3 regions of the Paenibacillus sp. OT2-17 genome follow, and region 1 is predicted to be linked to each of the others. Evidence: riboswitches for the same ligand, from Rfam matches in the RefSeq annotation. Region 1 holds a riboswitch; each other region holds the start of a gene.
The links. Region 1 has a riboswitch for thiamine pyrophosphate ahead of GRP75_RS11860 (ECF transporter S component). Riboswitches for the same ligand answer to the same signal wherever they lie in the genome.
Positions count from the first base shown of each region.

Region 1 (2,266 bases):
GAGATTGTAGTTTGCGAAGGAGGGAATGAGATGGAAAGGGGTACACCGTTAATTGATATTGGCGTGAACTTGATGCACCGTTCGTTTCATGCGGATCGGGAACAGGTGGTAGAGAGAGCCGCAGCTGTAGGGATTTCACCCCTGATTATTACCGGGACCAGTGTCCGCAGCAGTCGGGAGGCTTCTCAGTATGCAGCACGTTATCCGGGCAAGCTGTATGCGACAGCTGGCGTGCATCCCCATGATGCCAAAGACTGCAGCGCAGATACGATTCAGCAGCTCCGCCAGCTGGCGAGTCAGCCGCAGGTCGTATCCATAGGGGAATGCGGATTGGACTACAACCGTGATTTTTCGCCGCGTGATGTGCAGCGCCGATGGTTTGGGGAGCAAATCCAACTGGCGGGTGAGCTGAATATGCCGTTATTTCTGCATGAACGAGATGCACATGAGGATTTTGTTGCTATGCTGCGGGAATATCAAGGGCTTGTCGATAAAGCAGTGGTGCATTGTTTTACAGGCACGGAACAAGAATTGCATACGTATGTAGAGATGGGACTGTATATCGGGATCACCGGCTGGATTTGCGACGAACGGCGTGGCAAACATCTGCGTGAACTGGTCAGAGATATTCCCTTGGACCGTCTGATGATTGAAACGGATGCTCCATTTTTGACCCCGCGTAATTTGCCCGTGAAGCCCAAAGAAGGGCGTAATGAGTCGATGTATCTCGCTCACATTGCTGCTACGATAGCCGAATGTACAGGCCGAAGCATGATGGAGATCGAAATCGCCACGACGGAGACAGCCAAACGTTTCTTCGGATTATAGGATTGTCAAAGCCATAGATGTGGTATATATTATAGTGAATTAAAAAAGCATTGTCGGGAGCTTGAGAAAGTCAGGCTGAGAGGGTGGCCCTTGCCACTGACCGTGAAATCTGATCTGGGTAATGCCAGCGTAGAGAAACCAAGAACACTATACAGGAATGCCGCTTGTTTCGCGGTTGTCGATAGATACAATGTATGTCCTAGCATTTTACCTTGACCCTGACTTTGGCTTGGTATCAGTGTAGTAGCTTAGACTACTGGTTATATAAGGCATATCGACGAATGATGTTTTGTATGGTGCTTCACCTTTTACTGCGCATAAAGCTTGCCTGGAGATTCAGCTCCAGACAAGCTTTTTTTTATGGCCAAGAGGCCAATTATAAGGATAAGGGGAGCACGCAATAATGAATACTGCTGTAAGAGCGTCCAAAGGGTTGAAGCTGACTGATATTTTGGTCACGATTGTGATCGCTGTTGTGTTCGGGTTAGTCTACAAAATATGGGGACCTGCCTATGATTTGATGAAACCATTCGGTCTACACGCCGAGCAACTGATGTATGGCATGTGGTTTATGGCAGGCACGTTTGCTTATCTCATCATTCGCAAGCCGGGTGTTGCAATTTTGGCAGAGGTGGCAGCGGCAACGGTCAGTGCTTTTTTGGGAAGCGAATGGGGGATGTCCACCTTGTACTATGGCCTGCTGCAAGGCTTGGGAGCGGAGCTATTTTTTGCGGCTTTTCTGTATCGGAACGCAAACCTGTGGGTTGCTTCGCTAGCTGCGGCCGGGGCGGCTGTCGCTTCTCTGATTTTAGACTTCAGCTACGGGTATATTGATCAGCTTTCGACCTGGAACTATGTTTTGTATATCGGTTTTCGCATGATTGGCAGCATTGTGATTGCCGGGGTATTCGCGTTCTATCTGGCTAGGGCATTGGAGGTAACCGGAGTCACGCGAAGTTTGAGACCCGCAACGGAACAAGATTATAAGGGACTGGATTGATGAGCCAGGCAACCGAAGATGTGGTGGCTTCGATCACCCGTCTTCGGTTGAAATTCCCCGGTGAGCAGGAGCTGTTTTTTCACAATATGTCTTTGTCTGTCCGCAAGGGGGAAAAGCTGCTGTTGCTGGGACCGAGTGGATGCGGTAAATCAACGCTGCTCCAAGTGTTAAGCGGTCTGATTCCACGCACGATAGAAGTGCCTATGAAATGCGATGCTGCTGTAATCCCAAGTGTCTCAGGTATTGTATTTCAAGATCCTGATACGCAGTTTTGTATGTCATATGCAGACGAGGAACTGGCTTTTGTGTTGGAAAATAATCAGGTTCCTCGTGAGCAGATGCGATCCCGTATTCGCGAGCTGCTGATACAGGTTGGTCTATCAACGGATGATATACACATGCCCATTGGCAGCATGTCACAGGGAATGAAACAGCGGC
Region 1 covers NZ_WUDQ01000074.1:6,963-9,228, reverse strand. The annotation lists gene GRP75_RS11870 (polynucleotide kinase-phosphatase) at 1-10, shown strand, start outside; gene GRP75_RS11865 (TatD family hydrolase) at 31-828, shown strand; TPP riboswitch at 873-982, shown strand; gene GRP75_RS11860 (ECF transporter S component) at 1,232-1,828, shown strand; gene GRP75_RS11855 (ABC transporter ATP-binding protein) at 1,828-2,266, shown strand, end outside.

Region 2 (2,266 bases), on a different contig from region 1:
CGGTAGCGTCCATGAACGCTTTGACCAGCTCGGGATCATTTTTTATTGTCTGTTCGTTGCTCACAATTACAGGTGTATAGTAATCGAGGCTTTTGGAATAATCTTTTACATACAGCATATCCAATGGCTCACCTCGAAGCTGGGCCTCGATTCCGGTCCATGCGTAGAAAATCCAGGCAAAGTCGATATCCCGCTTCACGGCTGTAAAATAGTCTGCATTGCCCATGTTGATGATCTTCACTTTGCTCACATCGCCTTTGTCTGAATCCATGATGGATTTCATGACCGCTTCTTCTACGGGAGAGCCCCAACCGCCGTATTTTTTACCTTCAAAATCTTTCGGGCTCTTAATTCCACGATCTACCGGGGCTGCGAAGCCTGAGGTATTATGCTGAATCACCGCAGCGATGGATACAAGCGGCACGCCTTGCGTACGAGCCTGTGTGACGCCTTCTTGGTAGCTGATACCAAAAGGTGCAGCATTAGAAGCAACCATTTGATCAGCTCCGCCTGAACCAGGTTGAACAATTTGGACATTCAAACCCGCTTTTTCGTAAAATCCTTTGTCCTTAGCGACATAGAGTCCCGTATGATTCGTATTGGGTGTCCAGTCGAGCACGACTTTAACATCTTTGAGCCCCTTTGCCGGAGTAGACGTTTGAGTGTCGGTAGCGGGAGCCGCTTCTTGGGATGTGGGGGGACTTCCACCGCAAGCGGTCAGGGCCATGAGCCACAGACTGATCAGTCCCAGGCTTAATATTTTCATGCGCTTCATCGTTGTGTTCTCTCCTTTAATTACCCGTTATCCGTCCAATCAGACAGCTTAAGTTCCCCATTTTCTAAAAATAACATCTGCCGGACGCGATCTTTCCAACAACATAATCTTCAACAAAAAAAGCGCCCCGAGTTTCCGGGACGCTTGCGCTTGTATATACCAAAGTAAGGGATGGTCCTATGTAAAAAAGGCACATCTTGCTTAAGCATTCCTACGCTGGCATTACCCAGATCAGGTTGTAAGGGTCAGTGTCTTGGGACACACTCTCAGCCGGCCGATTCCAGCACCCCTGGCATTGTATGGTTTAATGGGTTCATTTATTCGGGTTTAATACGACGATTATATGCCTTGAATGCGGGTCTGTCCAGCATGAAGGGAGAGATGACGGTTCATTTGCCAAACCACAGGGTACACTTTTACTGTGAGCTTTGATCTGAAAATGAGCATGAATCAATTCGATTCGATCCGGTCATGTTATTTTCAGAACAGCTACGCAGGTAGGTTCAGATGGGCTGGTGCCCAATGGCGTGGCCGTAGAGAATTCAAATTCGTGAAAAGGAGTTGTTGTACTGTGGGTAAAACGGAAACATTGGATCGCAACCAACTGGAACAAGCCATTGTGAAGGCTTTGGATAACAACAAATTTTGCTCGTTAGGTACGGTAGAGGGTGGCAAACCGAAAGTACGCTATATGGCCCTTTTTAACGATGGAATGAACATTCATCTGGCGACAGATCGCAAAACTCATAAAGTGGAGGAGCTAAAGGACAATCCGAATGCTTATCTGCTGCTGGGTTATGAAGTTGGCGGTACGAAGGAAGTCGTAGAAGTGGAGGCTACCGTCCAGATCACAGCTGATGAGGGGCTGCGCAAACAAGTGTGGAACGATTCCTTGAAGGAATGGTTTTCCGGACCGGATGATCCCGATTATGTCATTCTGGACGTGAATCCGACACGCATTGAGTATGTGGGTCAGCAATCTGAGCGCCAGGTTTGGAAGAAGTAATACGAATATAAATGGATAAGCCGGTGAATCTCCGAGTTTTTTAGGAGGTTTGCTGGCTTTTTATTTTTTGAGAAAATTAATTATTTTTTCATAAATAATTTAAGTAAATGACTACTCTTTTATCTGGCGTTGGATTAAAATAGAAATGGTGGGTTCAAGGCTTACATATATGTGCAAAAGTATGTATATGAGGCATACACCTTAATGAGGAGGGGTATATTTTGTTATTTCGTAAAAATTGGTTTAAAGGGTTTACAGCAGCAGTTGTGGCTTGTAGCATGCTGGTGTTTTCGGCCGCTCCATCCTGGGCAGCTAGCGATTCTCGCGATAGCGCTACGGTGAATTTGCGGATCATGGAAACAACGGATATTCATGCGTCGCTGATGAACTATGATTACTATTCAGACAAAGAAACCAACGAATATGGCTTGATTAGCACAGCTGGTTTGATCCAACAGGCGCGTAGTGAAACAAGAAACAGCATG
Region 2 covers NZ_WUDQ01000007.1:55,363-57,628, forward strand. The annotation lists gene GRP75_RS03955 (ABC transporter substrate-binding protein) at 1-775, opposite strand, end outside; TPP riboswitch at 967-1,076, opposite strand; gene GRP75_RS03960 (pyridoxamine 5'-phosphate oxidase family protein) at 1,347-1,781, shown strand; gene GRP75_RS03965 (bifunctional 2',3'-cyclic-nucleotide 2'-phosphodiesterase/3'-nucleotidase) at 2,003-2,266, shown strand, end outside.
Region 2: it holds a riboswitch for thiamine pyrophosphate, as region 1 does, so the genes downstream of both, GRP75_RS03955 (ABC transporter substrate-binding protein) here and GRP75_RS11860 (ECF transporter S component) in region 1, are expected to answer to the same signal.

Region 3 (2,266 bases), on a different contig from region 1:
CCGAATGATCCATTCACGTGTTGTATGGATATTACGGCCTGTGGACAGGTCCATAACCGTATCCGAGCCCCAACGCACAGCCCAGGTCATTTTCTCCACTTCCTCCTCGATGGAGGAGGTAACCGCAGAATTACCAATGTTCGCATTGATCTTCACGTGAAAATGACGCCCAATGACCATTGGCTCACTTTCAGGGTGATTGATATTCGAAGGCAAAATGGCTCGTCCAGCCGCCAACTCCTGCCGTACAAACTCAGGCTCCACCCCTTCGCGGATCGCCGCAAATTCCATTTCGGGCGTAATGATCCCTTGCCGCGCATAATGCATTTGTGTCACTGTACGACCTTGCAAAGCACGAAGCGGACGGTTGGTCACGCCGGGAAATTCAACTGTCTCCCGTTTGGAGCCAGGTTTCAGTCCATTATCCTCCGGCTGGACGGCGCGTCCCTCGTAAGCCTCCACATCGCCCCGTTCCAGGGCCCAAGCTCGCCGTAATGGAGGCAGGCCCTGACGGATATCGACCTGATAGGCTTCGTCGGTCATGGGACCGCTCGTATCGTACACACGCAATGGCTCATGATGCTCCGTGCCCTGCGGCGTATGTGTAGGATGAAGAGCAATTTCGCGCTCTGGCACGGCAATGTCCGGCCGTGAGCCTTGAATATATACCTTACGGCTCCCTGGAAAGGGCGTTACCCCTCTGGCTTGCTCCCCGTTTGTCTTCTCTACCTCAACTTCTTTTGTTCCTACCAATCTTACTTCTGTTGATTTCAATTCTGTTCCTTTTGTTCCTTCTACTTCTGTCGGCTTCATTGTCCATTCCTCCCGTTTCGATGAAATGACACACCGATCCGGAACCATTCCCAGGGTGGCGCTGATCTATGCAAAAAAGCCGGTTCCCCAGGGAACCGGCTAATCTAACGAGGCAGCTATCCAGACAGTACGCATGTGGAATAATCCTATTCCAATGCGTCACCGTAGACAGCAGCCGCGTATACATTTCAATGGCCGATTACTTCCCTACGCTGGTATGATCCAGATCAGGTGCAAAGGGTCCGGAATCTTGCACGATTCCATCTCAGCCCGGCATTACAGGCTCCCCCAGTAACTGTGATACTTCTATTCACATGAGGCGGCTATAACAGATATCCCGCCATCCTTACCAGACTACTTTAAATTTATGGCTTTGGCAACCCTTCTAGGTTCCCTTTACTAAGGAGACGCTCCCCATCAAATCACTTTGCTTGCTTCAACTGTGCTCATTCTTGTTACGGAAGCATAAGTCCCATTTCCTTCGCCGCTTCAATCAAAATCGGAGCAAAGTCATGTAGCGTCTCGGGTGCAAGCCGACTGACCGGACCGGATACAGATAAAGCCGCAGTGACCTGTCCCTTCCGGTTTACAATTGGGGCAGCCACAGCAGCAGCCCCTGGCTCCCGTTCTTCATAGCTGGTCGCATAGCCCTTCTCGCGAATGTCCTGCAGCTGGGCTTTATAGACCTCCGGGTCTACCGAGAGCGGCCATTCATCCCCGCTTAGCAGGGCTTCCAGCTCCTGCGGCGGCATAAAGGCTGCCAGCACTTTGCTGGAGGCCCCTACAGCCAGCGGCATACGCGCACCTACAGGCGCAACCCTGCGGATCGCCTGATTGCTCTGCACGGCTTGTATGCGAATACGCATGCTGCCGTCCCGTAAGTATAAGCTGACCGTCTCGCCCAGACGATCACGTAGTCCTTCCATTGCAGGCTGTAACAACACCGCCGGCTCGTCGCTTTGGGACAAATGCGTGGATAGCTCCCAAATGCGGAAGCCAAGTCGATATTTTTCCGTTTCGGCATTCCGAACGACAAAGCCCCGATCCTCCAACGTAGTCAGCAGCCGATGAACCGTGCTTTTATGTAGACCAATTTTGGAGGCAATCTCCGTCAGGCCAAGATCCGAATCTGCGGTAAAACACAGCAGTATATCAAGTGCACGCTCTACAGCGCGAACGGTTAATTTACGGTTTTCCATCGTGAACCGCTCCTCTTGTATCCATATTCGTTTCACACTATGAAACATGGTTACATAAATTATATAGAATAGTCGCGGCTACTGTAAACCGATGTTTTTGTGACAACCATATTACAGAACGAGAACAAACATCGACAATTCTTTGCATCATTTTTACTTTTCCGGTTCAGGCGTTGACTTTGGATAATCCCCATCATACGATAATAGGTATCTATACGGATCTACACTACTATTTTCAAGTGGAATTATACCTA
Region 3 covers NZ_WUDQ01000061.1:7,881-10,146, forward strand. The annotation lists gene thiC (phosphomethylpyrimidine synthase ThiC) at 1-813, opposite strand, end outside; TPP riboswitch at 1,001-1,113, opposite strand; gene GRP75_RS10900 (IclR family transcriptional regulator) at 1,269-2,012, opposite strand.
Region 3: it holds a riboswitch for thiamine pyrophosphate, as region 1 does, so the genes downstream of both, thiC (phosphomethylpyrimidine synthase ThiC) here and GRP75_RS11860 (ECF transporter S component) in region 1, are expected to answer to the same signal.